DNA from 3 places in the Clostridium malenominatum genome. Region 1 is predicted to be linked to each of the others. Evidence: riboswitches for the same ligand, from Rfam matches in the RefSeq annotation. Region 1 holds a riboswitch; each other region holds the start of a gene.
What was found. Region 1 has a riboswitch for cobalamin ahead of ABDZ69_RS16500 (cobyric acid synthase). Riboswitches for the same ligand answer to the same signal wherever they lie in the genome.

Region 1 (11,119 bases):
ATTTGTATTTTGAGGAAGAGGGAGAAATAGTTTTAGTGGACTACAAAACAGATTATATAGTAGATGAAGAGGAAATAAAGAAAAAGTATAAAATACAGTTAAAATATTATAAAGAAGCTTTGGAGAAAATAACAGGTAAAAAGGTTAAAGAAAGCTATTTATACTTGTTCCATTTAGATAAAGGGGTAATAATATAAAAAACGGAGGATGATTTTATGAATAAAAAAGGAATTAAAATATCTATCATTGGAGCCGGATTTGTAGGCGCAACTACTGCTTATGCAATTATGACAGAAGGATTAGCATCGGAAATTGTTATAGTAGACATAGACAAAGAAAAGGCTAAGGGAGAAGTTATGGACTTAGTTCATGGAGTTTCTTTTGTAAAGCCTGTAGACATTATTGCAGGAGATTACAAAGATACAAAGGATTCCGATATTGTTATAATTACAGCAGGAGCAGGGCCAAAGCCAGGAGAAACTAGATTAGATTTAATCAATAAAAACTATAAAGTTTTTAAATCTATAGTACCTCCTGTGGTTGAAAATAGCCCAAACTCAATAATAGTAGTGGTATCTAACCCAGTGGATATTCTAACCTATGTTACCTATAAACTTTCTGGTTTTCCGCCAGAAAGAGTAATTGGTTCAGGTACAGTTTTAGATACTTCTAGATTTAAATACTTATTAAGTAAGCACTTTCAAGTTGACGCCAGAAATATTCACTCATACATATTAGGAGAACATGGAGACTCGGAAATTGCAGCTTGGAGCTTAACAAATATTGCAGGTATAAACGTAGATGATTACTGCAAAACTATCTGTAATAAATGTGATGGGAATTTTAAAAACAGTATTTATGAAAATGTAAAAAATGCGGCCTATGAGGTTTTAGAGAGAAAGGGGAATACTTCCTTTGCTGTAGCTCTTGCCGTAAGAAGAATCGTAGAGGCAATTATAAGAGATGAGGATTCAATTCTTACAGTATCAACTCTGCTTAAAGGGGAGTTTGGAATTGAGGATATTTACATGGGAATTCCTTGTGTTGTTGGAGAAACTGGAATAAAAAGAACCTTGGAAGTAAAGCTCAATGAAGAGGAACTAAAAGAATTAAGGGAATCTGCAGAAGTTTTAAATAATAGTTTAAAAGAAATTAATTATTAATAGTAGGAGAGATATAATGAACAATGTAGTAGAAAAATTTTTAAAATATGTAAAATATAATACTAAATCTGATGAAAACTCAAATACCTATCCTAGTACTAGTGGTCAATTAGTTTTGGCAAAGGAATTAGAAAAAGAACTTAAAGAAATTGGCCTTAGTAATGTACAGCTAGATGAATATGGCTATGTTTTTGGAGAATTACCTTCAAATATTGAAAAAGAAGTTCCAACGGTAGGATTTATTGCTCACATGGATACTAGTCCGGATTTAAGTGGAGAAAATGTAACTGCTAAAATAGTAGAAAACTATGATGGAGGAGATATTTCATTAAATAAAGATGTTATACTTTCTCCCCAAGACTCTCCGGAGCTTAAAAATTACATTGGGAAAACTTTAATAACCACTGATGGAACCACTCTGCTAGGAGCAGATAATAAAGCAGGAATTGCGGAGATTGTAGCTGCATTAGAACATTTGTGTAAAAATCCTACCATACCACATGGTAAGATACTTGTAGCCTTTACTCCTGATGAAGAAGTGGGAGAGGGAACAAAGTATTTTGACTTAAATAAATTTAAAGCGGATTTTGCTTACACCATAGATGGTGGTCCTTTAGGTGAACTGGAGTATGAAAATTTTAATGCTGCAGGAGCTGAAATTGTGATAAAGGGTAGAAATTTTCATCCTGGAGCTGCTAAGAATAAGATGATAAATTCAATGAAAATTGCCACTGAGCTAATAAATTCCTTACCTAAAGAAGAAGCTCCAGAACATACTGAAGGGTATGAAGGTTTTTATCACTTAACTTCCATGGTGGGAGAAGTTGAAGAAACTAAGCTTAGCTATATAATTAGAGATTTTCATAAGGAAAGTTTTCAGGAGAAGAAAGATAATCTAGAAAATATAGTAAAGAATTTAAATAACAAGTATGGAGAAGGCACCTTAACGTTAGAAATAAAAGATCAATATTATAATATGAGAGAAAAAATTGAACCAGTTAAATACATAGTGGATATTGCTTATAAAGCTATGGAAGAAACTGGAGTGACCCCTCAGGTGCTTCCAATAAGAGGAGGGACAGACGGAGCAAGGCTATCCTTTATGGGACTTCCCACCCCTAATATTTTCACAGGTGGCCATAATTTTCATGGAAGATTTGAGTATATTCCAACCTTTGCTATGGATAAAGCTGTAGAAGTTATTTTAAAAATTGTAGAATTAACAAGTAAAATATAGGAATATTATTTGAAAGACTGCATAACATTATAGTGTATGCAGTCTTTTTGTGTGGAAAAATGCATGAAAAGAAATTATTTGTCAATAATTACTGTAAGGAACAAAGGGGGAATTACTATGTTATATGTAATTTTGGGGACGTTAATAATTTCAATATTTTATTTGTGGAAAAAAATTAAGAAGTTAGAAAGAAGAGATAGAGTTAAAACAGAGTTTTTCATGAATATTACCCATGATATGAGAAACCATTTAAATATAATTCTAAACACTTCAAAACTAATAGGATTAAAGGTGGATAAAAACTTAAACGACAGGATAATTGCCCTTAATCAAAGCTCCTATGGATTATTAAAATTAATAAACAATTTAATTGATATGACAAAGGTGGAAAATGAGTTCTATAGTCTTAATCTAGAAAATCACAATATAGTAGATGCAGTTGAGGAAATAGTACAATCTGTTTCTTGCTTTATTAAAGATAAAGGAATAGATATAATTTTTGATACGGAAATTGAAGAGAAAATTATGGCCTTTGATAAGGAAAAAATAGAGAGAATAATGTTGAACTTACTATCCAATGGAGCTAAATTTACCCCTAGTGGTGGCAGAATTGAAGTTAATATATATGAAAAATCTAGTGAAATTTTAATAAGTGTTAAAGATAATGGTGTGGGAATAGAAAAGGAAAAGCAAAAATATATATTTGAAAGATATAAACAAGTGAAAGAAGGAGAAGTTTATGAATACGGTGGAAGCGGTATAGGCTTATCTTTGGTGAAGTCTTTTGTAGAAATGCACGGGGGAAGAGTTACATTATGTAGCGATTATGGAAGGGGAAGTGAATTTTTAATATCATTACCTTGCAAAATAATTAACAATGAAGAATGCCGTAATATTAATAATTTTAATGTCGAAATGGCAAAAGTAGAGTTTTCAGAGGTTATAAATAAAAGTTAACAAAAACTTAATATAGTAAAAGGTTTACATGATGCAGGCTTAAATAAAAAAGCTTGCATTTATTTTTAGAAATGATATACTATGTAAGTAAAAGAAATTTTAATATAATAAAAGGAGGTAGTTTATATGAGTGATGAAAGAATATTTGTATTGACTGAAGAAGTTATAGAAGAATGTTTAGAAGAAAGCATGGAAAAACCAGAAGAAATACAATACAGATGATTAAATGATGGGAGATGAACAAAGTAGTGGAAACAAATTCATTCTCTAGAGAGAAATAAAATCCTTAGCCTTAAAATGTGCTAAGGATTTTATTTTTTATTTTAAATTAATAATTATCAGTGAAACTATTGTAATAGCTATGGATATTTTTTCTTTGAGCATGAGTTTTTCTTTAAATATAAAAAAGCTTAATATATTTATGATAACTATGGTTCCAGCAGAAAATATTGGGTAAACCACAGAAGTATTTAAAGTATTCAAAGATAAAATCAGAAAGAAGGATGAAAAAAGATTGGGTATACCTACGGCAACTCCCGTAAGCAAATCTTTTTTAGTAATTTTCTTTCCATCTTTAATTGTGTAAATTAAACTAACTATAAAAGCAGTGAAGAAAATGAAAAATAAAAAAATATTTTTATAATCTAAAATAGCATATTTTTGAAATATCTTATTAGAAAAATCCGCCATTCCCCCTAAAAAGAATAATAATAGTAGCGATGGATTTATTTTAGTAGGATTATCTTTATTAAAAGACACATTAACTAATATTATTGAAAATAAGGAGAGTAAAATTCCAAACCACTGCAAGGGGGTAGGAATCTCTTTCCATAGAATTATAGAAAAAATCATAGGAATTAATATTCCCATCTTTCCAAAAGCACCCGAAAGCCCCGCCCCGTTATCTCTAACACTTTTTTGATAATATATAAAAGAAGAGAAGAAAAATAATCCAAAGGTTATTCCAGAAAGTACTGCCCAAACTAAACTAGAAGAGGCAGAGAATATCCCTTCATTATGTAAAACGATTTTATTAAATTCGCTATTAAAAACCTGTATAGAAGGCTTTTCTATTATTGGAAATCCTCCCATTAAAGACATTATTAAACTTAAAATAAAAGCAGTAAAATAATTGCTTGTAGTTAAAGCGTATCTATTTATATTTTTAGATTCGCTATATTTAAATATTAAAGCGATAGATGAACTACATAATATGGCTAACATTAAATAAAACATAAATATCCCCTCCAAAGTAATATTATACCATAATTAAGTATTTAAAAAAGAGGAAACCCATTTATATGGTCTCCTCTAAAAAATAACTTTTTAACATCTACGCCAACAAAAGCAATTAAATATACAGCATAGAATTTGGAATATAAAAAATATAAATATTAACCAAAGAATAAAGTATAGTAAACAACATAGAAACATAAATGAACACCTCCTGGTGAATAAAGGTTTTAAATAGATTAATATATTATATGTTAGTATAGTCAACTTGTTACAGGTGAAAATACAATTGCATTTATTTTTCTAAAGTGATATATTTTTTATAGTTTGTAAAATTATTTAGCAATTTAGGAGAATTGTGGAGATGAATATATATTTAGTAAGGCACGGTGAAACTGATAATAACTACAATAAAACCTATTATGGAAGTTTGGATTGTGAATTAAATGATAAGGGAAAAGCTCAATCTCTTAAAGTAAAGGAAAAACTTCAAAATATTAATTTTCAAAAAGTTTTTTCTAGCAATATGAAAAGAGCAAAGGAAACAGCTCAAATTATATTAGGAGAAAATCATTGCGAGATAATTGAAGAAAAAAGAATTAGTGAAATGAATATGGGCATATTCGAAGGTAAGGGTCATGAAGAATTAAAAGAAAAATATTCTAAAGAATGGGAAATGTGGTGTAATAACTGGAAGGATTATAAAATTCCAGAAGGGGAGAGCTACATAGAGTTTTATAATAGGGTTAAGGAGTTCTTTTTAGAATTATTAAATGGGGAAGAAGATAATATATTAATTATTACTCATGGCGGAGTAATAAAAAGCATTTGTTCTTACATATTAGGAGAAAATTTAGATATATTTTGGAAGATAGCCAGTAGGAATGGAGATATAACTTTAATAAAATATGAATACGAAAATCTTTATTTAGATTCTATAGTGCCAGTTGAAATTTAAGAGGAGTGTATAAGAATGGGTAAAATTATTTTAGTAACAGGTGGAGCAAGAAGTGGAAAAAGTAGTTTTGCAGAAAATTTATTAAAGGATAAGGAAGATGTTTTATACATTGCAACCTCAATATTTTCTGATGAAGAAATGAAAGATAGAGTGAAAAAGCATAGAGAAAGAAGAAATCCAAATTGGGAAACCTATGAAGGTTATATGGATTTACATAAGGCCTTAGAAAAAACTAAAAAGAATTATGTGCTTTTAGATTGTGTTACAATTATGACTACAAATATAATGTTTAGTGGAAATAGAGATTTAGAAGAAATGACTATGGATGAAATAGACCAAATTACAATTAAAATAAAAGATGAATTCACTAAATTTATAAATAAAGGTATAGAATTAGATAAAACTATAGTTATGGTTACTAATGAGGTAGGTTGGGGAGTGGTGCCTCCTACGAAGCTTGGAAGAATTTTTAGAGATGTAGCAGGATTTGTTAATCAATACATTGGAAGCTTAAGCCATGAAGTATATTTAGTATGTTGTGGTCAACCGCTAAAAATTAAATAGGAGTGCTTTAAATGAAAGAGTTTTTTTTAGATTTATTACTTATGATACAGTTTTTAACTAGACTCCCTGTTAAGAGAAGTCTTCCTTGTGATGCTAAAAATTTTAGAGATGGAAGCGCTATGCTTCCTATAGTGGGATTAATAATTGGACTTATACAATGGGTAGTGTACTATTTTTGCATAAAGATATTTCCAATAAATATAACTACTATATTTGTCTTAGTTGTAGGAATATTAACTATGGGATGTTTGCATCAAGATGGTTTTGGGGATATATTTGACGGTTTTTTCTCCTTTAAAGGTGGTAAGGAAAAGATTTTAGAAGTGATGAAGGATAGTAGAATTGGAACTTATGCTGCAGTTGCGCTAATCTTTGATATATTAGTTAAATATGCTGCCCTTTCTTTTATTATAGAAAAAGGTATGCCAAGTGTACTTATAATTACCCCAATTATAAGTAGATTCACCCTAGTTTTATTATTTTTAATAGGAAAGAATGCAAAAGAAAAGGGAACAGGAAATTTATTTATTGGTAACACTACTGTAGGGCATTTCATTGTAAGCTTAAACATAACTATTATTTTTACCTACTTATTGGTTGGAGGAAGATATACTATATATTCTATGGTTCTAGCATTAATAGTTACGCTAGTATTTTTAAAGTTATGTAACAGTAAAATAGGTGGAATAACGGGAGATTGCTTAGGAGCAAATAATGAATTTGTTGAAATTGCTATACTTATTTTATTTACAGCTTTATTAAAATAATGATAAATAATTCGTTGACATAAGGGTTAAGGTTGTAGTAAACTAAAATTAATAAATGAATAATTAAATTCAGGTGCCTATTTAGGTGAAAAGGGAATGCGGTTAAATTCCGCGGCAGCCCCCGCTACTGTAATTGAGGACGAACCTTTTAAGACCACCCAGAAGGGGAAGGAAAAGGGGAGAATGACTCATGAGCCAGGAGACCTGCCTGAGTTTTGAGAGAATAAGCTTTCGGCGGGAAAGAGTCTTTATAAATTGATTCCGGCTTTTGTCGGTTTTTTTTATTTGTTTTCCATCGCAGGCGAGCTCGCCTGTTTTTTTATATATTTTATGCTGTGTTCTTTAATTTATTTTGAACCTCCTAGTTAAAAATAAATACCTTCTATCAAACGGTGAGCACAGCTTTTTTTTAGTAATTTTACATTGTTAATTATATAAAGGAGTTGTTTTACTTGGCAAAGATAATGATTCAGGGGACAGGTTCCTCTGTGGGAAAGAGCATTTTGGTTACTGCATTATGTAGAATATTTAAGCAGGATGGTTATTCTGTTTGTCCATATAAATCACAAAACATGTCCCTTAATTCATATATAACCCATGATGGATTGGAAATGGGAAGAGCTCAAGTGCTTCAAGCTTATGCAGCAGGACTAGAGCCAGAGGCTTATATGAATCCTATATTATTAAAGCCTACTAGCGATAAAAAGTGTCAAATAATCTTCAATGGTAAGGTTTATGGTAATAGTACAGCCATAGGATATCATAATTTAAAATTAAGCTTTGCAGAAGAATTAAAGAAACAGTTTAAAGAAATAGAAAATAAATTTGATATTGTAGTTATTGAAGGAGCTGGAAGTCCAGCGGAAATAAACTTAAGAGATAGAGACATAGTAAATATGGGCCTTGCAGAAATGGTAGATGCGCCAGTGCTTTTAGCGGGAGATATCGATAAAGGGGGAGTATTTGCATCCCTAGCAGGAACGATGCTACTTTTAACAGAAGAAGAAAGAAAAAGAGTAAAAGGAACTATAATTAATAAATTCAGAGGAGATATAGAAATATTAAAACCAGGACTTACAATGCTAGAAGATATTATAAAAATTCCATCTTTAGGTGTAGTTCCTCATTTTAATTTAGATTTAGAAGATGAGGATGGAGCGGTAGAATTTAATAAAAATACAAAGGGAGACATAGATGTAGCTGTAGTAAAACTACCTCATATATCGAACTTTACAGATGTGGATGCTTTAAAATCAGAAGAAGATGTATCCATAAGATATATTACTTCAAAAGATAATTTTGGTAACCCTGATTTGCTAATAATACCAGGAACTAAAAACACCATAGATGACCTATTAGTCCTAAGAGAATCAGGACTAGAAGACTTAATAAAGGCATATTCTAAAGAAGGTTTTGTTATTGGCATATGCGGTGGATATCAGATGCTTGGTAAAGTATTAAAAGATCCTTATGGAGTTGAAACAGAAGAAGAAGAAACTTTAGGTATGGGACTTTTAGATATAAGTACTACCTTTGAAAAAGAAAAGGTAACTACAAGAGTAAAGGCTAAAGGAAGCTATGGAGAAGTATATGGCTATGAAATACATATGGGAATCTCATCTTATGGAGATAAGGCTAAAGCTATGTTTACTATATACGATGAAAATGGCAAGAAGGTAGAAAAGCTTGATGGAGCCATAAATGAAAGAGAAAATATTTTAGGAACATACATACATGGTTTATTTGATGGAGTGGACTTTAGAGAAAAGGTGTTAAATAAAATAAGAGTTTCTAAGGGATTGGAAGAAAAAAAATCACTTCATTATGAAAATTTAAGAGAAAAAAATCTTGATATATTAGCAGACTTAGTAAGAGAAAACATGGATATTAAAGAGATTTATAGAATAATGGGAGTAAAAAGATAGATGATTTCTATTATAGATTTGGCTTTAGCAGTTTTAATTGATTGGATCATAGGGGATCCATACTGGTTTCCTCACCCTGTTATATATATAGGAAAACTAATAAGCTTTTTAGAGAAAATGGGAAGAAAGCTCTTCCCTAATGGAAAAAAACTAAAAGCCTTTGGGGGAATTATTGTAATAATAGTTGCACTGACCTCATTTAGTATTCCTTATGCGCTGCTCTATTTAGTTAAAGATAACCCATGGATTTATCATGGATTAAACACATTTATACTATGGACAACACTTTCAGCAAAATGCTTAAAGAACGAAGCTATAAAGGTGTACCATGCTTTGAAAAATCAAGATTTAGAGGATGCAAGAATAAAGCTATCCTATATAGTTGGTAGAGATACAAAAGCTTTAAAAGAAGATGAAATAATCAGAGCGGATATTGAAACTGTGGCAGAAAATACAGCGGATGGAGTAATTGCACCACTTTTATTTGGTCTCATTGGGGGAGCCCCACTAGCTATGATGTACAAGGGAATAAACACCATGGACTCCATGCTAGGATATATGGACGAAAAGTTTATAAATATTGGATTCTTTCCAGCAAAGGTAGATGATATTTTTAACTTTATACCAGCAAGATTATCAGGGTTTTTAATAGCTTTATCTTCACCTGTGGTTAAAGGAAGCATTAAAGATTCTCTAAAGATAATGATAAGAGATAGAAAAAATCATAAAAGTCCAAACTGTGCTTACCCAGAAGCGGCAGCGGCTGGTGCTATGGGGATACAAATTGGCGGGACAAATACTTACTTTGGTAAGGTAGTATATAAACCAACTATTGGAGATGAGAAAATCCATCTAAATTATTCTCATATATTTGGAAGTATAAAATTAATGTTTACGTCAGAGCTACTATTTATAATAATTTTCGGAGCAATTGTTATAACTTTAAGATAAAGGAGTAGAGGCAAAGTGAAGCATGGAGGAGATATTTACACCGAGGGAGTGTTAAAGGGGAAAGAACTTACAGACTTTAGCTCAAATATTAATCCTTTAGGGGTACCAAAAAGCTTTATTAATAATTTGAATGAAGGGGTTTTAAATTTAACAAGATACCCTGATATACAATACAGAGAATTAAGAGGCAATTTAAAGGAATATGTAAATAGCGGAGAAATTTTATTTAACATAGGGGATGAAAGGCTAAACATTGTAGAGGAAGAGGATTTCATCCTTGGTAATGGAGCAGCAGAAATAATTCAATTATCCATATCTCTTTTTAAAAGCATAGCTATAATAGTTCCTTCCTTTGGAGAGTATGATGAAAATGCGGAAAAGTATGGACTAAAGATTACCTATATACCTATGAGAAATATGGAATATGACTATGATGCAATAGAAAGATCCCTTAAAAATAACGATGCTTTAATAATTGGAAATCCTAATAATCCTAATGGAGGGATTATAGATAAGGGTAAGTTTAAAACCCTATTGGATTTTTGCGAAAGAGAAGGAAAAACGGTAATAGTAGATGAAGCTTTTATAGAATTTACAGGAAACATGCGTCAAAGCTTCCTTTATGAATTAAAGAGCTACAAATGTTTATTGATAATAAGAGCGCTAACTAAATTTTATGGTATGCCGGGCATAAGAATGGGATATGGGATAAGTAAAAATGGAAAACTTTTAGAAAAGATGAGGAAAAGCCAGAACCCTTGGAATATAAATGCCTTTGCAGAACTGGCAGCAAAGTATGTGCTAAAAGATAAAGAGTATATAAATGAATCTTTAAAATGGATAAGAGAAGAGAGAAAGTTTTTAGTAGAAGAAATGAATAAAGTACCTCATATAAAAAAAGCGTACCATACCTTTGGTAATTATATACTTTGTGAATTAGAGGAAATAGATGGTGATAAACTATATGAATTATGCCTTGAGAAAGGAATAGTTATAAGAAAGTGTTGTAATTACAAAGGATTAAACAATAGATTTATAAGATTTGCTATTAAGGATAGGGAAAATAATAATATTTTATTAAATACCCTAAAGGGAATAAAAAATATATAGGAGGAGTAATTATGAAAACTAAGTTTACGGCATTAATGATTTTAGCATTAGTATTTTCAGCAAATGCCACAGTAAATGCAATGCATATAGGAGAGGGGTTTTTGCCACCAACTTGGGCAGGAATTTACTTTGTTTTAGCAATACCATTTATAATAATAGGGTTAAAGCAAATAAGAGAAAAAACAGGGAAAAATAAAGATTTAAAAATGCTTTTAGGATTAGTAGCAGCTTATGCTTTTATACTTTCAGCTATG
Region 2 (11,119 bases), on a different contig from region 1:
CACCTACACTGATAGAACTGTCATCGCTGGCTATAACTGCATCTACAGGGTGGCAGCCGTGAATCAGGCAGGGTTATCAAATTACTCCAACTCAGCACAAGTGACTATATAGTCTACTACAATATCTAATTAAATTACTGTAATATACAACGCTTAAAAAAGGAAAGAATTTTATGCTTTAAAAATTCTTTCCTTTAATCTTTTTGATTTATTTATCTTTCTAAATTTCAATCACTTTTTATTGTTCATAATTTATTTATAATTCCATCACCTGTTTGCCACATACCATGCTCATACTAATATTTGTAAAGCCATAAAAAACAAATTATTAGGAGGTAGAAAAAATGATTAGCAAAAAATCAAAAATACTAGCTGCATTAAGTCTTTCTTTAATTATTGGCCTTAGCTCTAATGTTTTTGCAGCAAAAGATTCAACTTCTAAGGAAACTAAAAAATCTAATAAGATGATAGAGATGTTTAAAACGAAAAAATCCCCTGTTAATGATGGATTTGGTCAGTTAATCCAAAAGTTAGGGCTAACAAGGGATGATATATCTACTGCAAAAGCTTCTGGTAAAACCTTATTTGATTTAGCAAAAGATAAGGGATATACTCCTGAGCAAGTTCGCGAGATGCTTATTCAAGCTAGAACTGAATCCATAAGCAAAGCTGTAACTGATGGAAAACTTACTAAAGAAAAGGCTGATGAATTAATCAGTAAAGTAAAAGAACAGGCAGCCAAGTGGGACGGTTCTATAAAATATTTTAATAATAATGATAAACATAAAAAAGCTGAACAATTTTCTCCAATGGAAGCATTAGGACTCACAAAGGAAGATATAAAAGCTACAAAAGACTCTGGTAAAACCATATATGACTTAGCTAAAGAGAAGAAGGGCATGACCCCTGAGCAGGTTAAAGCTGCACTTATAAAAGCAGAAACTGATAAAATAAGTAAAAAGGTTTCTGAAGGAAAAATAACTCAAGAAAAAGCTGATGCTATGATAGCAAAAGTTAAAGAAAGAATAGAAAAGTGGGATGGCAGCTTAAAACCATCAAAGCCTTTCCCAAAAACAACTGTAAAGGAAAAGACGCAAAAAGAAGCTATGTAAAACCATAGCTAACAGGGAATGAGGATAATACTTCCTCATTCCCTTAATTTTTTAAACTACAAAATAAAACTTTACTCCCCTATCTGTATTTTTCACTCCATAGGAATAATTATGAGCTTCAAGTATATTTTTAACTATAGAAAGGCCTAAACCCGTTCCTCCTAGTTTTCTATTTCTTGATTTATCAACTTTATAAAACCTATCCCATATTTTGAAAAGCTCTTCCTCAGGAATACTTAACCCAGTATTTTCAATGTCTATGAAAATTTTATCATCCTTATTGACCATGTTAACATATAGGGTGCCATTTTTATTTACATGTCTTAAAGCGTTAGTAATAAAATTAGTAATCACCTGCTCCATTCTATTCCAATCAGCATAAACCATGGTATTTTCCAATAAGCTTAATTCAATTTTAACTCCCTTTTCCTCAATAATATTTCTATATTTTTTCAGAGTAAATTTTATAAGGTTGCATATATCAAATTCTTCCCGGGTAAGCTTAAAACTGCCAGACTCTAAATTAGACAAATCCAGCATATCGTTTACTAAGCTGGCCATCTTTTTTCCTTCATCAATTATGATATCAAGATAATAATCTTTTTCTTCTCCCTCAAAAATATTATCTTTTAATCCCATAGCATACCCATCTATAAGGCTTATAGGGGTTTTTAATTCATGGGAAACTGCCGCTACAAATTCCCTTCTTGCTTTTTCTAGTTTTCTTTCCTTCTCTATATCTTTCTCTAGCTTTGCATTAGCATCTTTTAATGATGTAAGAGCTTCATTAAGATTTTCTGATAAGAAATTTAAAGATGAAGCAACATTTCCTATTTCATCTTCACTTTTTACAGTGCATTTTTCAGAAAAGTCCAATCTAGCCATTTTTGTTGCCACATTATTAATCTTTATAAGAGGTTTTGTTATCATATTTGAATATATAAATGCCAAAATTATTATAAAAAAAACTGCTCCAATAGAAAAGTACCCATATAGCTCCTCTATAACGGATACAGCTTCATTGATAGGTTGAAGGGAAGTTATAGCAAAAACTATTTCATCTCTTTCATTATTAGGTGAAATAGCAATTATATTCCCTGTCTTATCTGGCTTTCTTTGTGTTACTATAGTTACGGCATTCTTATTTTTTTTAAATTTCTTTAAATTACGAGGGGTAATTTCTTCTACCCATTGTTTTATAAACTCTGTAATCTCTCTTACCCTGGTTATATCTGCTTTGTTTTTAGTGGGCTTTGCTATTAATTTTAATCCATTTGAGCTATCTAGTATTACTATCTTTATATTATAAGTTTCTTCGTATTCCTCAATGAGCTGAATAGTTCTTTCATCACTAGAACTTTTATTATAATCTACTTTAAATTTTTCAATATTGGTTTTTAATCCACTTTTTTTCTTGCTTACATAAAACTTTTGAAAAAATACCGTTTGAATTATCAAAGTAGTCCCAATAAAAAGCGCAAACATAAGAGCTGATATTATAAAAAGTTTTTTGGTTATACTTTTTTTCTTATTTATCCCTATGTTCAAATTTATAGCCAACTCCTCTTATAGTAGATATTAAGTAAGCTTTTTCTCCAAGCTTTTCTCTCAGTCTTTTTATATGAGTATCTACTGTTCTATAGTCTCCCTGAAAGTCCATTCCCCAAATATAATCCAATATTTTTTCTCTAGTTAAAACAATGCCATTGTTGAAGGAAAAATATAACAATAGTTCATATTCCTTTAATGATAAATTTAAAGGGCTTCCATCTAAAGTTACCTTGTAGGCTAATTCATCAATATGTAGTCCATCAAAATAAAATCCCTTTTTCTTCTCAGGTTCACAGTAATAAGCTCTATTTATCAAAGCTTTAACCTTTGCCATAAGTATTCTTATATCAAAGGGCTTTTTAATATATTGATCTGTACCTAACTCATAACCTAAAAGTTCATCTTCCTCTTCTCCCTTTGCAGTTAAAAATATTATAGGTACATTAGAGCTCTTTCTTATTTCTCTGCATGCTGTAAAGCCGTCCATAACAGGCATCATAACATCCAATATTATTAAATGTACTCCTTCAGTTTTAAAAATCTTTAAAGCATCTATGCCAGTTTCAGCTTCTATGGTTTCATACCCTTCTCTTTTTAAGTATGCCCCTATAAGCTTTCTCATTCTTTCCTCATCATCTACTATTAAAATTTTTTCTTTCATAGCTGTACCCTCTGACTTTTTATTCAAATCTTCTAATATTTTCATTACCTTATCTTTAATTTTGCCACTTAGTAGTCTTAAATACAATACTAGTAATTCAACATTTTTTATTTATATATATAGGGACAGTTATCAACTTTTCACTATAATGCTTGTCTAAAAGCTTGAAAGTTATTAACCGTCCCCTAAATTTAAAATTTCAAATTTTATTGTTTGCACAAGAATGTATATGTTGTTTCATCCATATTTTTTACTATTGTATTAACTCCATATACTTGTTTTATATTTTCTTCATTTATTACTTCCTTTGTATTTCCATATGAGTATACTCCAGAGTTTTTAAGCATAATTATTTTATCTCCATACATTGAAGCTATGTTTAGGTCATGAATAGACATTATAGCCATAATATTTTTTTCTTTTACTAAGGAGCTTATTATTTCTAAGGTTTCTAGCTGATTTTTCATATCCAAACTACTAGTTGGTTCATCTAAAAGAATTATAGGTGATTGTTGAGCTATTGCTTTTGCAATAAATACCCTTTGTCTTTCTCCTCCACTAAGATTGTTGATATTTTTAAAAGCTATATTATTTAAATTCATCTCTTCTAATATATTAAAAACTATTTCTTTGTCTTCTTCTTTCACTTTAAAATTTATATTTTGCACTCTACCCATTAAAACTGTATCAATTACGCTGATAGGAAATGCAGTGTGGGTACTTTGAGGAACATAGCTAAATAATTTTGCTAGTTCCTTTGTATTCATTTTATTTATAAGTGTTCCATCTACAAGAACATTACCAGAGGAAGGTGGTATTATTCTGCTTATACATTTTAGTAAAGTAGTTTTTCCCGTTCCATTAGGTCCAAGTAAACAAGTTATTTCACCACTATTGGTTTCAAAACTTATATCTTTTAATATTGGAGTCTTTTCATAAGAAAATCCCAGTTTATCAACTTTTAATTTCATTAAAAATACTCCTTCCTATTTTGAATTATTAAATGTATAAACAAAGGTACACCAAGGTATGAAACTACTATACCCACTGGAATATTTACAGGAGCTAATAAAGTTCTCCCAATGGTGTCTGAAACCAATAGTAATATTCCTCCAAATATTGCTGAATAGGGTATTAAAAATCTGTGATCTCCTCCTACCATAAGCCGTGCTATATGGGGAGCCACTAGTCCTACAAAGCCTATTACTCCTGTGAAACTTACTATTGCTGCTGTTAAAAACACTGAAAATACTCCAACAACGGTCCTGCTTTTATCTGGATTTATTCCGAGAGTTTTAGCCATTTCATCGCCACCTGAAACCATGGCATTTAAAATCCAAGAATGTCTCATAAATACACATAAACTTACACTTAATATAACACCTAACAATAAAACATGTGACCATTTAGCACCATTTATACTTCCAAAAGTCCATTGTACTGCTGATGCCAGTTGATGGTCATCAGCGTAAAAATGGATAGTTGAGGTTACTGCACTAAATAGATAATTTATGGCTATACCAGATAGTATTATTGCTTCTGGTTTCATTCCTAGTTTTATGGAAATAGAATATACAAATATTGCACAAAGAATAGCGAAAATAAATGCATTTGAAATAATCCCTAAGTTACTATTGGAAAACAAGCTTATTCCAAAAATCATTGCTATAGACGCTCCACAAGCCGCTGCTGAGGATATCCCTATGGTAAAAGGGCTTGCCATAGAATTTTTAGTAATTCCCTGCATTATAGTTCCCGATACAGCAAGTCCCATTCCAGCTAAAACAGATAAAATGATTCTTGGAAGCCTTAAAAATACTATTACCTTTTGTTCCATATTAACTGAATTATTAGTTATAATATTTTTTATAGCACTAAGTATTTCTTTTAAAGAAACATCTACAGCTCCCACTCCTGTAAAGATAGCCATAAGTATGATGGTTACAATAATACTTATAGGAATAAACAAAAGTTTTATTTTAACTTTTTTATCATATTTTCTTCGTATATCACTTTGGGATATATTCAATGATGCCACCTCAATTTGCTTTACTTTATTTCTTTATTTCTGGGTAGAAATGTCCCTGTAAATTTTTAAACCCTTGGAAGTCTTCAAGCCATTGTCTATATATTTCATCAGGATTCAAATCCTTAAGTTGTTCAGGGTACATCCATTTAGCCATATATACAGCCCCTATTAATTTAGATGCTCCACCATGGCCAAACTGTGACATGGTATATACATTGTTATTTTTTACAGCATTAGTTTCATCCCAGCCTGCACGTTTTTTAATATCTTCAATTGTTTTATCCATTAACTCTTTAGACGGCGCCTCATATAATCCTGTGCCTTTTATAGCTTTATCTGGAGTAACATTTTTAAATATGAAGTCTGGATTCCTTTTTACTATCTCTTCTGAATCTACCTTTTTACCATGCATATCTTTAGGTGCATCTTCAAAAATATTTATTCCCCCAGAGTAGTTTATCATGTTAGCATAATAGTCTCCTGGGAAAGATGTATTATATTCTGTGGTACTTTCAAAATACACCTTCTTCTTTTCAACATCTTTAAGAGCTTTTTTTATGTACTCAATTGGCTCATTAAAATATTTTATAAACTTTTCCGCTTCTTTTTCTTTATCAAACATTTTACCTATGTTAGTTATTTGATTTTGAAAATCTGCCGTATCATATCCTGAAATAACAAATACCTTTATTCCAAATGGCTCTAGTTTTTTCTCAGCTTCTTCATAAGATCCATTGGCAGGAAGAATTAGTACTTCTGCACCTAATTCAGCTATTTTCTCATAGTTAAGATCCTTTGCATCTTTTCCGATAGTGTTTTTAGGGTCAAATTGTTTCCAATATTCTCTATCTTGGGCAGTACCCATATCTACTGCAATTACACCATTTATGGCTCCACAGGCACGAATAAGTTCGCTATTGTATCTATTAGCTACTACTGCTTTTTTTACTGGGAAAGGCAATTCTACCTTTCTTCCTACGTTATCCACTAATATAATTGTGTTATCCTTATCTGCTTGTTTTTCCCTTTCATCCTTGGCACAACCAGATAAAACGAAAATAGGTATTAACATTAACACCAAGATAAATTTAAAAAGTCTTTTTTTCATAATAAAATCCTCCTCTTAATTAATATGTGTAGGTAATTTCATGGAAGGGCTTATTATTTTTACTCAATAAAAAAAGGCTACTCAAAAAAAGTAGCCATAATTCACACAAATAAAATTTTAACCGCTACCTCCCACCGAGATAAATAATTAATTTTTATAAGGCAGGTCTCCTGACTTCAATTTCATCCTACTACCTTACCTTCCCAATTTAATAATCAGTGGCTATAAGGGTTCGTCCATTTTACAGTAGCGGGGGCTGTGTGGTTTTAACCAACTTCCCTATTAATTACATATGTAAACCTTATATTAATATTAAGTTTTATTTCATTGTCTATACTAATACAATTAGTAATTGTTGTCAATGCAAATTTTGTAATATTTCATCCTGCTATTTTTATAATAGGGCTTATGTTAATGACTTTTTCTTTATAATTCTAAATTTCTAATACTTTTTCATAACAATAAAAAGTTTTTTCTTTCCCCAAAAAACTCATCTCTCCAATAAGCTTATAACCACTTTTCTTAAAAAATCCGTTCATTTTTATATTCAATGAATAGGTATCTGTTTTTAAATATCTTATGTTATTTCTTAGTGCTAATTCATGGGCAAAGTTTATAAGTTCCGTTCCTATTCCCCTTTGTCTACGGTTACCACTTACAGCCATTCTGTGTACAACCAATGCATCTTCATCTAAGGACCAGTTTAATTCTTTATATTCATCAGGCTCTTCTCTGTTAATGCAAGCGAATCCAAGAAGCTCACCTTCTTTTTCTATTACATATAAGTCACCTTTTTCTATATCCTTTGCAAAATCTTTTTCCTTAGGATAATTTTCATCCCACTGATAGTTATTATAGGAATGCATTTCAACAATAGTTTCCTTAATAATTTTCATAATAACTTTTAAGTCTTCCCTATTTGCTTTTCTTATCATAATTACCACTCCATCTATACTTTTTCATCTGTTCTCTGCCTTATCTAAAACTAGTTCTATAATTTCTTCAACGGGCTCTATACCATAATACATGGCCTCCGTCATTGGTGTTCTTTGAGTTTCTAACATTTTATTATTCTATTCCTCTCGTCCTTTCCCTGAATCTCTTAATTCTATTAGGTCATCAGGATAAGGGGCGAAAAAACTTTGTTCTAGCATCTCTGTTATTCCAAATCTAATGGCATAGGATTTTATCATGTATAAACAAGTACTTAAGGGCAATTTGCCTTCCCTATATTTTTCTATGGTATCTCTTATAAATTCCTTTTCCTCTAAGGTTATATATTTTGAAAACAGAGCCATAGATTTATTTAGAACATTTATATTAGAAGTATACCTAGCATTTTTAGAAAAAGCCATTTTTAAATGTCTTTCATACTCCTCTAATACTTTTTCCACTTTATACTTTTCATGATTTGCTACAATGTTCCCTAGTTCCTTTAACTCCTTTTGATTATATGCCATGAGAAGCATTTTATTTCTACTGTGGAATTTAACTAGTTCTCCCATGGTATTAGCATTTTTTATCCCTCTAAAAGCAGCATTTATATAAATTCTGGTTAAAAAGTGTTCCCTAATTTTATAATTAGTCAGCCTTCCTTCATCCTCTATAGGATAATTAGGATAGTTTTTAATAGCTGCTTCTGCAAAAAAGCCTACTCCTTTTTCAGAACTTGAAGCTTTTTCTCTTCCGTTGTATATTTTAACCTCTTTAATACCACAAGAAGGGGAACGGCTCTTTAGTATGAAACCATCTATATCCTTAAGCTCTCCTATAAACTCTTTAGAAAACTCTACCATATCCTTTGTAAAGTCTCCTCCTGTTTTAGGTTGGATTAAATATAGCTCTTCCTTTTCTTTAATTATTCTTAAAGATTCCCTAGGTATTGGCAGTCCAATTTGGACTTCGGGGCAAACTGTAATAATTTCTACTTCACCTTTTAGCTTTTCTATAAAATCCTGAGAATTCATCTGTCCATCATATCTACAGGCTTCAAATCCAAGACATCTACTTACACAAATTCGTGGCTTTTCAAAGTTTATCATATATTCCCCTCACTTTTAATTTAAATTTACTCTTAATTACTATCCCTCAATAATTCCGCGAATTTCTTCTTCCACACCCCTTAATTCTCTTTCAAAATCATTAAGATTTCTTCCTAAGACATTTAATAATTTATTTACATTGTCGGAGGTAGCATATACATTGTTCAAGGAATCATTTATTCTTGATTGTACAACCCAGTCTGATATGAGCCCATCAAAGAAGTAATCTGCAAAGGTTGCAAAGGAGCCTACATTTATGTCTATATTTGAGGACAAGTTTACATCTGATAATTCTCTTCTAAATACTCCAAGAAGTCTTTGAGCTTCATGAACATAGTTTTTAGCTTCATCTATTTTTGAATGTTTTGCTGCTGTAGCTAAAAATCCTCCGCCAAGCATATCCCATTGTCCCCAGCCCTTTGCGCTTTCTAAGGAGGATATAACTTTACCGAAGGCTTCTCTAACTCTTTCCCCTGCATTTATGGCTTCCTTTGTTTCTTTAATATTTGATTTTAAATCAGAAGTTTTTTCTGTAAGTTCCATTAATTTTTTAGCCTTTAAGTCATTTCCTTGTAAAATTAATTTTTCTTTGCTTTTCATTAATTCTTCATATTGCTCATGCACATTAGCATACTCATTAAGCTCTTCATTATAAGATATTAGCTCCTTTTCCAAGGTAGTTATTAAACTACAGCACTCTTCATATTTAAGCTTAGCCCCCAAATATTCCTGCCTTTCCTTTTCAAGTTGCTGCTCTTTATTTCCTAAAACAGAATAAAATAGCCCTGTAATACTTAGAGACTGGAGCCTTTCAACATCCTTTTCCTCATCCTTTAAAATTTTATGTAGCTCATTTTTTTTAGCTATCTGGTTGTTTAGTTCTTCCTTAGTTCTTTTTAAAAGATTTTGTAGTTTTTCTTTTCTTCTCATTTTTTCTTTGGCAGTAGAAATATCTTTATTTAACTCTTCAAACATATAAATTTCCCCTTCCCATGATAATCTTCACTTTATATACTAATTATAATATATATTTAACCATATGGTGATATAATATATCTATAAGGAGGGATGATCATGAAAATTGTACAATATTTTAAAAATATACTATCTAGTCTTTATTTAAGTTTAAGAAGATTTCCTTTTACCATATTGCTTTCTGCTTCTATTGCAGCTGTACTTATAGCCATACATGAAATTAGACCTTCCGAGGATAATTTGGCTAAAGTAGCCATGGTTTTAGCCCTTGGTATTCCTCTTTCTCTTTCTATAAAGCTTTTCTTTGAGAAGAGAAACGAAGAAAAGAGCCCTAAGCTTTTAATTAGCTACGGTGTGGGTGCTATAGCTTTAATTGTATATTACCTATTTTTATTAAAAGGCGATATGGGAATGGTGACTACTACAAGATATATGGCTGTTAGCTTAGCTTTATACATGACCTTCTTGTTCACCCCTTATTTCCCGGGAAAAGATGGCTTTGAAATGTATGTGATACAGGTGGCTACTGGATTTTTTACAACGGTAATATACTCCGTAGTACTTTTCGGTGGACTTTCAGCAATTTTATTTGCTATAGATAGACTTCTTGGAATAGAGGTTTTAGGTAAGGTTTATTATTACACTTGGCTTTTTGTAGTGTTCCTCTTTGCGGTGTCATATTTCCTATCTGGAATACCGCTAAAGGATAAAGTAATATCCTCAAAGGCTTATCCAAAGCTTTTAAGAATACTTATTTTATATATTGTAATGCCACTACTTACAGCCTATACCCTAATACTTTACGCCTACTTTGGAAAGATTATAATTACACAAACCTGGCCTGTGGGTCTGGTTTCCCATTTAGTCCTTTGGTATTCCGTAATTGTAACCTTAGTATTGTTTTTTATAACTCCAATACTAGATGAAAGTAGCTGGGCTCATAAATTTTTAAAGGTTTTCCCTAAGGTTTTACTTCCTCTTATAATCATGATGTTTATATCTATTGGTATTAGAATAAATGCCTATGGAGTTACTGAACCTAGATATTACGTAGTTATACTTGCCCTTTGGGTGTTTTCCATTATGATTTACTTTTCCTTTATTAAAAAACTTAGAAATATATATATCCCTGCGAGCCTTGCAGTTATAGCTTTAATTTCAGTGTTTGGCCCTCTTAGCAGTTATTCCCTATCAAAATATAGTCAAAATACTAGACTAGAAAATATTCTTGTTAAAAACAACATGCTAAAGGATGGGAAAATACAAAGTTCCTCTGCTGTTCCTAAAGAAGATAAGATTAATATAAGCAGCATACTTAGTTATTTTAACAGAAACCATTCTCTTAAAACTCTTAAGTATATTCCTGCGAACTTTAAGATAGAGGACATGAACAAAGTCTTTGGTTTTTCTTATGAAGACCCTATATATACTTCTCCTGATAGATATTTCTATTTCACAAAAATTTCAAAAGAAAAAGGAATGGACGTTAGAGGTTATGATTATTTCTTTGATATGGCTAGTATGTATAACAAAAACACTTCAGAAGCTAAAGATGTGGATGCGGTTTATGATTACGACAGCTCTACTTTGAAAATAAGCCATTTAGGAAGTGAAGTTTATAAAAAAGACCTAGAAGGTTTC
Region 3 (11,119 bases), on a different contig from region 1:
AATAGTTTTCTTCATCGCTTTCCTCTAAATCATATATATCTGAAAATATATTGTCTAAAGTTTCAATGAGGTTTGGAAACATATCTCTAAAGAACCCACATATATTAATAGTTACGTCTATTCTTGGTCTCCCCAGCTCTTTTATAGGTATAATCTCATATTTAGATTCCCACTCACTTCTACTATCTAGCATTTTAACCCCTAAGTAAGATAGTATTTGAGAAAAACTTTCTCCCTGAGTTCTTGACGTCTCAAGTCCCCATAAAATAATAGCTGTAGACAATGGATATGAGCCATTTTCCTTTTTATAAGCTTCTAGAGTATTCTCACATATTTTATTTCCTCTTTCATAGGCCGTCCTCGTTGGTATAAGTCTTGGGTCAAATTGGTATAAATTATACCCCGTAGGCAAAACTTCAGGATTTCTATATATATCCCCAGCTAATTTTGCAGGATTATATATTCCAGATAAAGTATGTAATAGCCCTTGTATTTCATAGTTTTCTTCCACTAGCTTCCATACCTTCTTTCCATATTCTAGAGTAGTTATAATTTCAGCTCTATTTTTTTCTTCTAAGTATTCACAGCCTTTTAACTGGTTCTTATCCATATACTCAGAAAAAACTTCCTCTGCTTCTTTATCTATACTTTTTATAAGTTTGTATTCTCCCTTATCTATAAGCTCTTCTATATCATAGCCTTTTGCTTTTCCTACAAGTTTTCTAAGAGAGGTAATTCCATTTCTACTATAGCGTAGTAGTCCTTTAACGTATTCCCTGCTTTCTTCCTCATTAAATCCCTTCCCAAATACATGAAGTCCATGAGGTATAAGGCTCATCTTCATCCTATAAAGTTCACTTTCTATCTCTTCTAGTTCCTCAGGAAGATTAAGGGATTTTGCCATGTCTAATATATGTAAAAGTATGTCTTTACTATTTTGAGGGGATATGGCCCTTGCTTGGTGATAATTATCAATTAAAGACATAAGCTTTGAGTACTCTCCATATAGCTCTCCTTGAATAAACACAGGAGGTTGATAACTAATAAGATTTCCATGGGATCTTCTCTTAGCAATAATACCTTCTGATGGATTTCCACAATAGTATAAATACATGTGAGGAATATCATCTAAGAGCATATCTGGATAACACTGCCCACTCATGCCGCACTCCTTACCCTTTAAAAATTCTAAGGTGCCATGGGTTCCCACATGAATTATTGCATCTGCTTTAAATTCTTCCCTTATCCATTTGTAAAAAGCTTGATATTGATGATGGGGAAGTAGAGTTTTATCGTGATAGACTTTATCGCTTTCTTCATGAACCCCTCGACTTGGTTGAAGTCCTATAAAAACGTTACCCTGTATTGTTCCAGGAATAAAAAACTCATGACTTTCATTGGTCATAATCCTTCCTGGAACGTCCCCCCACTGCTCTATCATTTCCTCATAATCATTACTGTTTTTTAATTCTTCTTTGTATTTTCCATTCTGATACCTTATCATATCTTCCCAATCATCACCGTATTTCCCTGAGTTTACAGCTTTACCTGCGGTAAATATCTCCATGAGCTCTTCTTTTTTAAGGTTATTTACACTATAATTATTGGTCTTTAAATTTTTTAATATATTTTCAACGGATGCAAAGGTATCTAAAAAAGCTCCTCCAAATAAGTTACTTTCTCCCGGTGGATAGTTATAACAAATTATAGCTACTCTTTTATCCTTATTATCTTTCTTTCTAAGGGCTATATGCCTTTTAATCCTACACATTAACCTATCTACTCTCTCAGAAATAAGTTCTAGTTCATCTGTGAAAACATCAAATTCTACATTATATTTAGGCTGTGCCATAGCCCCTACAGGATAGGTTTCAATGGCTCCATCTAATTCTGGCAGCATAACAGATATCATCACTTCTGATGTGCTACAGCCTTGAATAGAATTCTCCCATTCCTCTTTTGTTCTTCGTGACATAAAATAAGGATGGAGATAGGGCACTTTTGCCTCCTTAAGAAGATCTATTCCTCCTTGAAAATCTCCTCCCATGGGCCCTGCACCAAGTCTAAAGGACATAAAGTTTAGTATTAAATCCACGGGTTTTGAGGTGGATTTTAGAATAAATTTTGAAAGCTTTTCTTTATTTTTCGAGAAAGCGCCTGAAACAGCAATAGGTAATACATTGGCAAACTCCTCTATTTTATTCTTAATTTCACCAATACATCTTGAAGTATCCACAGGGTATATGTGACTATAAAACAAAATAGCTACTATAGGTTTATCTTCTTTAAAAGGATAGTCTTTTTCGTATACTTCAAAGCTTTCATAAGACTTCATAGTTGATGGATGGCATATGCTTGCATCTTCAACTTCCCTTGGCTCTTTAGGTTTGGGTATATTTTTAAAGCCACCATATTCTCTAAGGATTAAATACAGCATATTTTGAATATTTTGCTGATCCGCTACCTTAAAATATTTCATTATATGAGAATAGTTTCTCATATCCATTTTTGTATTTTCGCCCCTTGACTTCATGGTCTCAGCAGTAAATTTCCCAAGCCTTAAATACTCCCTTCCAGAGTTTCCATAGGGAATTATATCCCCCAAACACTTCTGAAGACCCTCATATACAGAATTTATAACAGTTGGTGGACTTCCCATAAGGTCTACAAATACTAAATCACTAGTTTTTATGTCCGTAATCATATTTTCACTTTTCACATGGTCCATCTCTGAAGTTCCATAGTAAAGTTTAAGTTCAAGAACATTTTCATAGTTTAACTCTATTTCCTTCCCCGCTTTTATTAAATTTTTTATAGCAGGTGCTGATACAGTTATAAAAGTTATCTTCATTTACATCCCCCTTTCTACCATTTAAACTACTCTTTTGGCATAAAAAATTGGCTTATTAGTTTCTTTATCTTGTGTTATTTCTGCCTCTACCTTAAACACATCCTTCAATACATTGCTTTCTAGCACTGTCCATGGGTCTCCCTTTTTAAATATTTTTTTATCTTTTATAACTATAAGTTCATCAGAATACCTAGCTGCATGATTTATATCATGAATAACCATTACTATAGTTATGTTTTCCTCCTTATTAAGCCTTGATATAAGCTCTAGTATTTCAAGCTGATGGCATATATCAAGATAGGTAGTAGGCTCGTCTAGTATTAGTATTTCTGGTTTTTGTGCTATGGCCATAGCTATCCAAGCCCTTTGTCTTTCCCCACCAGAAAGGGCATTTATCTTTCTGTTTTTAAAATTACTAAGACCTGTTTTTTCTATGGCCCATTCCACTATTTTGTTATCCTCATTAGCTATACCCTTCCACCACTCTTTATGAGTGAATCTTCCATACTGAACCAACTCTCTTACTGTTACATCGCTGATGGTTTCATTGCTTTGGCAAAGTAGTGCCATTTTTTTAGCTATATTCTTTGTTTTCATTTTAAATATATTGCATTCATCTAGAAGTACTTGCCCCTTATCAGCCTTTATACTTCTTGTTATAGCACGAATTAAGGTAGTCTTTCCCGAGCCATTTGGACCAATTATAGAGTAGATTTTTCCTCTCTCTATATTAAGATTTATATCATCTAAAACTTTGTAGTTTTTATAACTTACCGTTAAATTTTCAATCTTTAATACACTATTATCCCTCATATGAAATCCCTACCTTCTTAACAAATATAAAAAGAATGGTGCTCCCAGCACTGCCATTACAATGCCTACTGGAATTTCCGTTGGACTTAATACCGTTCTTGCGAAAACATCGCTAAACATCAATAACACTGCCCCTAAAAGAGCTGAAGCAGGAAACATGTATTTATAATCATTGCCTAGTATAAGCCTAATACTATGAGGAACAATAAGCCCTACGAAGCCTAAAAGTCCCACCACACTTACAGATGAAGCTGCAAGGAATGCAGCTAGTGCTGTAAAACCAAGTCTTGTCCTCTCTACATTTAGACCAAGTCCCCTTGCTACATCATCTCCTAAAATCAAAATGTTAAGCTTTTCAGAAAATATTATAGCTAAAGCTATTCCTATTATTGTATAAGGCAAAATAGTTCCTACCTCTGGCCAGCTTCTAGCTGATAAACTCCCATTCATAAAGGTAAGAGCTCCATGGACTCTATCACTATAAAATACTAAGGTTCCCGAAATTCCCGCTCCGAATAAAGAAGACACTGCAACCCCTGCTAGTATTATTCTTGTGGGCTGTATTCCACCCTTCCATGCCAGAATATATATAATACTTGCTGCTAGCATGGCCCCTATAAAGGCCGCAATAGGTACCAATCCTTGATACTGTGGTAAAACAACTAATATTACGATTCCAAAAAGCCCTGCTCCGCTGCTTATGCCAATTATGCTTGGATCTGCTAAAGGATTATTCATTACACCCTGTAAAATAGCACCTGCCAATGCAAGATTTACCCCTACCAATGCTGCAAGTATCATTCTAGGTAGCCTTATATTCCAAATTACCATCCTTTCAGCACTTCCATCGTCATTCATTATCACTTCAAATATACGCCTTGCTCCCACCTGAAGAGTGCCTTTTGAATTACCTAATATGAAGCCTGCTAGGAGAAGTACCGCTAATATGAATATTACTGTTATTTTGTATTTCTTACTGTCTTTAATTGAAATATTATTTTCCATACCACTCTGTCAACTCTCCGTATACTTCAGGGTATACACTCCTTGCCATATATTCTATAGCTTCATTGTAGTAAGGCCCTGCATTATAGAGAAAATACTCTTGTGGCAAATAAACTACTCTTCCCTCCGAAATCCCCTTTACTCCCTTCCATACTGGGTTGGATTTAAAGTGATTTTCCATAGATTTTTTAGCTTCTTCATTGCTGGAAATCATGCTAGTAACTAGAACATAATCTGGATTTTTTCCAACTATGTACTCTATATCTAAAGGTGTTGTTTCTGAGCCTATAGTGTCTGCTGGAAGATCTGATGCAATATTTTTAAGCTTTAAAATCTTAGCCACATCTCCTGCTATGCTGTTATCAAGCTTCACTGCTAAGGATTTAGATGTTACATATAAAATCACCACTGACTTACTTTCAGAGGGTAGCTTTGATACAAAAGCTTCCTTTTCATTCTTAAGCTCCTCTATTTTTCTTTCAGCCTCTTTTGTATTATCAAGTATTTTTCCAAAGGCTTTATAGGTTGAAATTACATCATCAAAACCTCTTATGTGAGTGGTAATTACTTTAAACCCCATGTCTTTAAGTTTTTTTGCCTGGGTTGATTGAGTTCCTACTTGGGCAATAATTAAATCTGGTTTTTCAGCTATAATGGCTTCCATATCTACAGAATAAACGGCACCTACTTTAGGAAGCTTCATGATTTCTTCCTTGTATTCAGGTATAAGCTTTATATTTTCTGAAACATCGGAAGTACACACAGATTTCCCACCCAAATCGTACCAAATATTAAGAGGAGTTCCTGATAACACAGCCACTTTTTCAGGTTTTTTATCTAAAACAATGTGATTTTTTAAATAATCCCTTATAGCTAAAGGGTAAGTTTCACCTTTTACATCTATTGACAGCTCCTTATCTGTTGCCTTGTCCACACTTTTTGAATTACTTAATCCACCTACATTAGAGGTTTTAGCACAAGCTGTAAAGCTTGTTAATAATAAAACTACTAACACTAAACTTAAGACTTTTTTCATATCCCTCATCCTCTCTTTAAAATAAAAAAGATTTCAATATCGAACCCTACGATTATTGAAATCCTGAATCTTTTTTATACATACATTTTGTTATTAAGTAAGTTAAATAATTAAAATAAAAATCCTCCTGACAAAGCATCAGGAGGATAGTAAATACAAAATGATATAGAAATAAATTTCCAAACACTATCTATCGCTCGTAGAATTCTCAGTGTAATAAACAGGCAGGTCTTCTGGCTTAAGTATCATAGCCTTTTGCATCCTTCCCAGTTTCCCAGTGGAATATTGCAAAAAACTCCTCTATTACAGCGGCGGGACCGCGTGGGATTCAAACCCACTTCCCTTTTAATTAACAGATAAAAAACTCTGTTAAACCTATTTTCCAAATATTTAATTTTCATGTATACTCTAACACACTATGAAATAATAATCAAGCTATTTTTAATATTCTATATTATTATCTTAAATGTAGATTATACGAAAATTTTGTCTGTCTAATTTACTCAAAATAGTTCCTTATATGTTATAATTTAGAGTATAATAATTATTTCATAAAATATTATGCTCAGTAGTCCAGATAAATTAATATAAAAATTTGCAAGGTATAGGATGGTGCTTATGAAGAATAAAAATTCCAAACACAATATAGTAAATAAAACTAAATTAATTTTTATTCCTTTAATTGTTGCCTTAATTTCTATTTTAAGTGTGAGTAGCGCTACTTTTTATATAAGCAAAACCTCATTGTTAAAACAAATGAATGAAGATGGAATAAACCTTGTAAAACAAGTGGCAAATCAATTATCAGATAATCACAATTCCTTAGAAACAATTAATGAAATGTTGGAAGATAAAATAAGAGTAGCTTCAAATGTACTTATAAAAAACCAAAATAATTTAAGTAATGAATTTTTAAAAGACCAATTAAAGAAACTAAAGGTGGATGAATTACATTGGATGAACAAAGAAGGAAAAATACTTTATTCAACAGTGGAAGGATACATAGATTGGATACCATATAAAGGTCATCCCCTATATGATTTTGTATTAAGTGATAACCTAGAGCTAATGGAAGCTATAAGGCCGGATGCAAAGTTTGGCAATTTTATGAAATATGGTTCTGTAAAGAATATAGATGGAAATTTCGTACAAGTAGGTATTTTAGCAAATAATATTGAAACGTTAACTAAAAAGTTTTCTTATCAAAATCTTATAGAAGGTTTGATGAAAAAAGAGAATATTATCTATGCACTTTTAGTGGACAATAACTTAAAGGCTATAGCAGACAGTAATAAAGAAAATATAGGAATTATTTATAAAGACGATGAAACTTTAAAGGAGGCTCTTAAAGGAAATACCTTTGCTAAAGAATGGTATTATGATAAAACTCAGTCCAAGGTTCTTGATATAGCAATTCCTGTTTTCCTTGAAGGCAAAATCACAGGAGCTATTAATATAGGACTTTCTATGAACCAGGTTTACTTGTTAATATATAAAAACTTTTTCATATCTTTAATTATTACAATTTCTATGGGTGCCATTCTTTTTATAATAATGCGCAAAAACATTATTGAACCAGTAAATAAATTAAATGAAAATATTATGGAAATAGATTTAGAAAACAATTTAGATTATAGATTACCTTTATTTAAAAATGACACCTTCTTTGGAATTTCTTATTCCATAAACAAAATACTTAATGAAACCTATATGTATTTTCATAAGCTTATGGAACATCAAGTAGAATTAAACGTATCAAACGAGGAGTTATCTGCAACCTATCAACAATTGTCTGCGTCGGAGGAAGAATTAAGGGCTCAGTATAAGGAAATACAAAGTTATACAGAAAAATTAGAAAATCTAACCGAAAAATATAACATTGCCATTAAAGGTACAAATAGCGCAGTATGGGAAATCGACTTAGAGTCTAATACTATATGTCTTTTTAATGAATTCAAAAATATTACTGATGTTTCTTTCCATGGAAAAGAAGATTTGCATAAAGTCTTTGATAAAATTTTTTATTCAGAAGATAAACAATTATTAATAGAAGAGTATTTAAAATATAAACGTAACAAGACACAAGAAATTTATTATAAAATACGCACAAAGTCTACTGATGAAAATTTTAGATGGATATTAATCAACGGAAAAGGTATATTTGATTCACTAGGAAATATAAAGCAGCTTACTGGAATTGCTCTTGATATAACAAATCTAAAAAAACAAGAAGAGCATATAGAATATCTAGCCAACCACGATGTTTTAACTGGTCTACCTAATAGAAGAAGTTTTATAAAAAAATTAGAGGAACAGTTAAATGCAAAAACACAAGGTGCTATAATGCTTTTAGATATTGATAATTTTAAAGCAATAAATGATTCCTTAGGACATATATATGGAGACATAACCTTAAAACAGGTGGGTGAATCTCTTATTAAGATTTCAGGTGAAGAAATATTTGTATTTAGATTTGGTGGAGATGAATTTTTAATTCTTTTACCTAATATACAATGCACAAGCACCATAGAAAAATATGCTAATAAAATAATGGATTTGTTTAAAAATATATTTTTAATTAAAGATAGTGAATTCCATTTAAGTTTTAGTATGGGTATTACACTATATCCACGTGACGGAGAAGATACAAATCAATTGCTTATGAATGCCGATACCGCCATGTACAAAATAAAAACTACTGGCAAAAACAATTATGCCTACTTTAATAAAGAAATGGTGGAGGAACTAAACGAAAAAATTAAAATCGAAAAAATGTTAAGAGATGCCTTAATAAAAGAAGAATTTGTACTAGTGTATCAACCACAAATTTCTTTAGAAACAGGTTTAATAGCAAGTTTTGAAGCTCTTCTTAGATTAAAAAATTACAATATATCTCCTTCACTTTTTATACCTATCGCTGAAGAATCAGGACTTGTACTAGAAATAGGACGATGGGTAGCAAGAGAGGTGATACATCAATTAGCAGAATTGAAGAACAAAGGTTTTCAATTAAAACCAATAGCAATAAATCTTTCTGCAAAACAAGTAAATGACAAAAGCTACATCTCCTTTATCAGAAAAACTTTAGAAGAAAATGATGTAGACTCCAAATACTTGGAAATCGAAATAACAGAGAGTATATTGTTAAAGAGAACATCCGACTCAATAGAGTTTCTTAATAATCTAAAGGAAACTGGTGTTAAAATTACTTTAGATGATTTTGGCACAGGTTATTCCTCCTTATTTTACTTAACTTTTGTACCCGTTAGTAAGATTAAACTAGACAAATCTTTAAATGATAAACTTTTAGAATTAACTGAAAGACAAGTTATGGAAAAGTTAATTTCTTTAGCACATAGCTTAAATTTAGAAGTCACCGCGGAAGGAATAGAGAAAATAGAACACTATAGATACCTTAGATTAAGTGGGTGTGATTATATTCAAGGCTATATTTTCAGTAAACCTTTATATATGAAAGAAATAGAAAAAATATACTATGATAATTTTTTAGATAAAATATAGCATAACAAAAGCAGTAGAAAAACCTACTGCTTTTGCTATGTTACTGTAAAACTATTATTTCCATGCAATTTCCTATAGGAGGTATACTTCGTGTAACTGCTCCATCATAATAAGCTACTATCTCAGCGCCTTTTTTTAAATCTTTATAGGATAATTGTTTTTTATCTTTTGCATTTATTATTTTTGTATTTTCGTTGATGTTAAGCCTTATTACATCATATCCAAACTCCGTAACTTTTTTACCTTCTAAAAGAATAGCTCCTCCATTTTTATTATGGGTTAAATCACTTATTTTTCCTTGAGTAGCTAATAAGTCTTTCTCTACTTTACCTAAAATCACTATTTTTTCAGCCATATATATAGTAGTTGAAAATCCTTTTAAATTTATAACTCCATCTTTTTTATAAAAGTACATTCTTATTTTGTTCCACTCTTTTATATCCTTAAGAGATACTTTTTTTCCTTCTTCATTTACTATCTCAGTTTTTTCTGTAATAAAAGTAAAGGTGGAGTCATCCTTTGACTTTATATATGCAGTTTTTTCATCTTTTAAATTAATTATGCTACCTATCTTTTGTTCTGCAATGCCTATAGTGTCATTTTCCTGTGAAACTATAATTTTTTCACCATAGGATATAGGTGGAAGGCTTAGAGTAACAGCTGGCCCGTAATAAGCCTTAATTTTCATGCCCTTTTTCAAGTCATTTTTAGTTAGCTTTTTTCCATCAAACTCATTAACTATTTCACTTTTATCATCGATAGAAATATTGATATCCTCCATGAAAAGCATTATACCATTTTTATTTTCTATTATATTTAATATTTCTCCACTAGCACTGTTACTAATTGGTTTTACTTCACAAATCATAGGTAGATCATTTTTCAAATCCTTGGCCGCCGAAACACTTCCCATAGGTAATGCTAAAGTAATACAAGTTAATATTAAAACTACTTTCCTCTTAATCATTATTTTTCCTCCCTTGGATTATTATTCATAACTATATTACGATTATAAAATCAGAAAGTATCAATTCTTTATTTTGCAGTTCAATCAAATAAATTATGCCAGATACGTTTTAAACGCATCTGGCATTTTAAAATTGAAATTACACTTTTAGTTTACAGGTATTACTAGTTGTTGTCCTATAAGGATTAAATCAACATTTTTAATATTGTTTATTTCTGCTATTTTTTTATAAGGAATGTTGTACTTTTGTCCTATTAAGTATAAGCAATCTCCTGCTTTTACTGTATATACAACCTTTTTATCTACTGGCTTTAATTCAGGGGTTGTAGCTGGCTTAACTCCTGATTCTAAGAAGCTGGCTTTAACTACTGAAAGATTTTTAACCTGTCTTAAGTCATTTATTAAAGCATCTCTTATTGGTAGATTAGTATCCTTTAAGTTTTTAGCCCCTTTAAAGTCATAGTTATCTCCACCTGTAGCCATAAAATCGTTAGTAACAACTGTATAGTACTTGTTCATATCAACTTTTGAACCATCTTTTAAAGTCATTTCGTATATTCTATCTCCCATAGGCTGCTTTAAGTCGTACTTAACCTTTACTCCTGAAATAGCTACCCATCCTATAGTTTTGTTATCTATACCATTTTCTATAACTCTCTTTAAGTCTGATCCCTTTAATTCCATTGTAAATAGTGTATTATCAAAAGGCATAAGCTCATATAGCTTTCCTACAGTGATGTTGCCTTTTTCTACTGGACATCTAAGTCCTCCACCATTTGTTATTGCAATTTGTGAATTAGCAGTCTTAGCCATTACTTCAGTAACCCATTCGCCAAGCAATGAAGGTCCGTTGAATCTATCGTGGGTTAAATCCTTATCTGTAGTTCCTACTACTTCATCTAACTTAGCTTTTGAAGCTTCTTCG

Region 2: linked by a shared signal. The riboswitch ahead of ABDZ69_RS04180 (ABC transporter substrate-binding protein) and the one ahead of ABDZ69_RS16500 (cobyric acid synthase) in region 1 are both predicted to bind cobalamin.
Region 3: linked by a shared signal. The riboswitch ahead of ABDZ69_RS04905 (ABC transporter substrate-binding protein) and the one ahead of ABDZ69_RS16500 (cobyric acid synthase) in region 1 are both predicted to bind cobalamin.

Annotation. Positions count from the first base shown of each region.
Region 1 covers NZ_BAAACF010000012.1:154,597-165,715, reverse strand. The annotation lists gene addA (helicase-exonuclease AddAB subunit AddA) at 1-197, shown strand, start outside; gene ABDZ69_RS16535 (L-lactate dehydrogenase) at 216-1,163, shown strand; gene pepT (peptidase T) at 1,180-2,400, shown strand; gene ABDZ69_RS16525 (sensor histidine kinase) at 2,518-3,357, shown strand; gene ABDZ69_RS16520 (SMR family transporter) at 3,676-4,593, opposite strand; gene cobC (alpha-ribazole phosphatase) at 4,955-5,548, shown strand; gene cobU (bifunctional adenosylcobinamide kinase/adenosylcobinamide-phosphate guanylyltransferase) at 5,564-6,112, shown strand; gene cobS (adenosylcobinamide-GDP ribazoletransferase) at 6,124-6,879, shown strand; cobalamin riboswitch at 6,934-7,105, shown strand; gene ABDZ69_RS16500 (cobyric acid synthase) at 7,332-8,804, shown strand; gene cbiB (adenosylcobinamide-phosphate synthase CbiB) at 8,814-9,755, shown strand; gene ABDZ69_RS16490 (pyridoxal phosphate-dependent aminotransferase) at 9,771-10,865, shown strand; gene ABDZ69_RS16485 (energy-coupling factor ABC transporter permease) at 10,877-11,119, shown strand, end outside.
Region 2 covers NZ_BAAACF010000001.1:833,246-844,364, reverse strand. The annotation lists gene ABDZ69_RS04210 (hypothetical protein) at 1-112, shown strand, start outside; gene ABDZ69_RS04205 (hypothetical protein) at 345-1,112, shown strand; gene ABDZ69_RS04200 (sensor histidine kinase) at 1,164-2,672, opposite strand; gene ABDZ69_RS04195 (response regulator transcription factor) at 2,641-3,324, opposite strand; gene ABDZ69_RS04190 (ABC transporter ATP-binding protein) at 3,531-4,295, opposite strand; gene ABDZ69_RS04185 (FecCD family ABC transporter permease) at 4,295-5,353, opposite strand; gene ABDZ69_RS04180 (ABC transporter substrate-binding protein) at 5,379-6,461, opposite strand; cobalamin riboswitch at 6,605-6,780, opposite strand; gene ABDZ69_RS04175 (GNAT family N-acetyltransferase) at 6,896-7,396, opposite strand; gene ABDZ69_RS04170 (YbgA family protein) at 7,535-8,503, opposite strand; gene ABDZ69_RS04165 (synaptonemal complex protein 1) at 8,543-9,478, opposite strand; gene ABDZ69_RS04160 (DUF4153 domain-containing protein) at 9,578-11,119, shown strand, end outside.
Region 3 covers NZ_BAAACF010000001.1:978,083-989,201, reverse strand. The annotation lists gene ABDZ69_RS04920 (cobaltochelatase subunit CobN) at 1-2,851, opposite strand, end outside; gene ABDZ69_RS04915 (ABC transporter ATP-binding protein) at 2,873-3,664, opposite strand; gene ABDZ69_RS04910 (FecCD family ABC transporter permease) at 3,674-4,669, opposite strand; gene ABDZ69_RS04905 (ABC transporter substrate-binding protein) at 4,659-5,705, opposite strand; cobalamin riboswitch at 5,912-6,099, opposite strand; gene ABDZ69_RS04900 (EAL domain-containing protein) at 6,324-9,227, shown strand; gene ABDZ69_RS04895 (hypothetical protein) at 9,268-10,194, opposite strand; gene ABDZ69_RS04890 (5'-nucleotidase C-terminal domain-containing protein) at 10,342-11,119, opposite strand, start outside.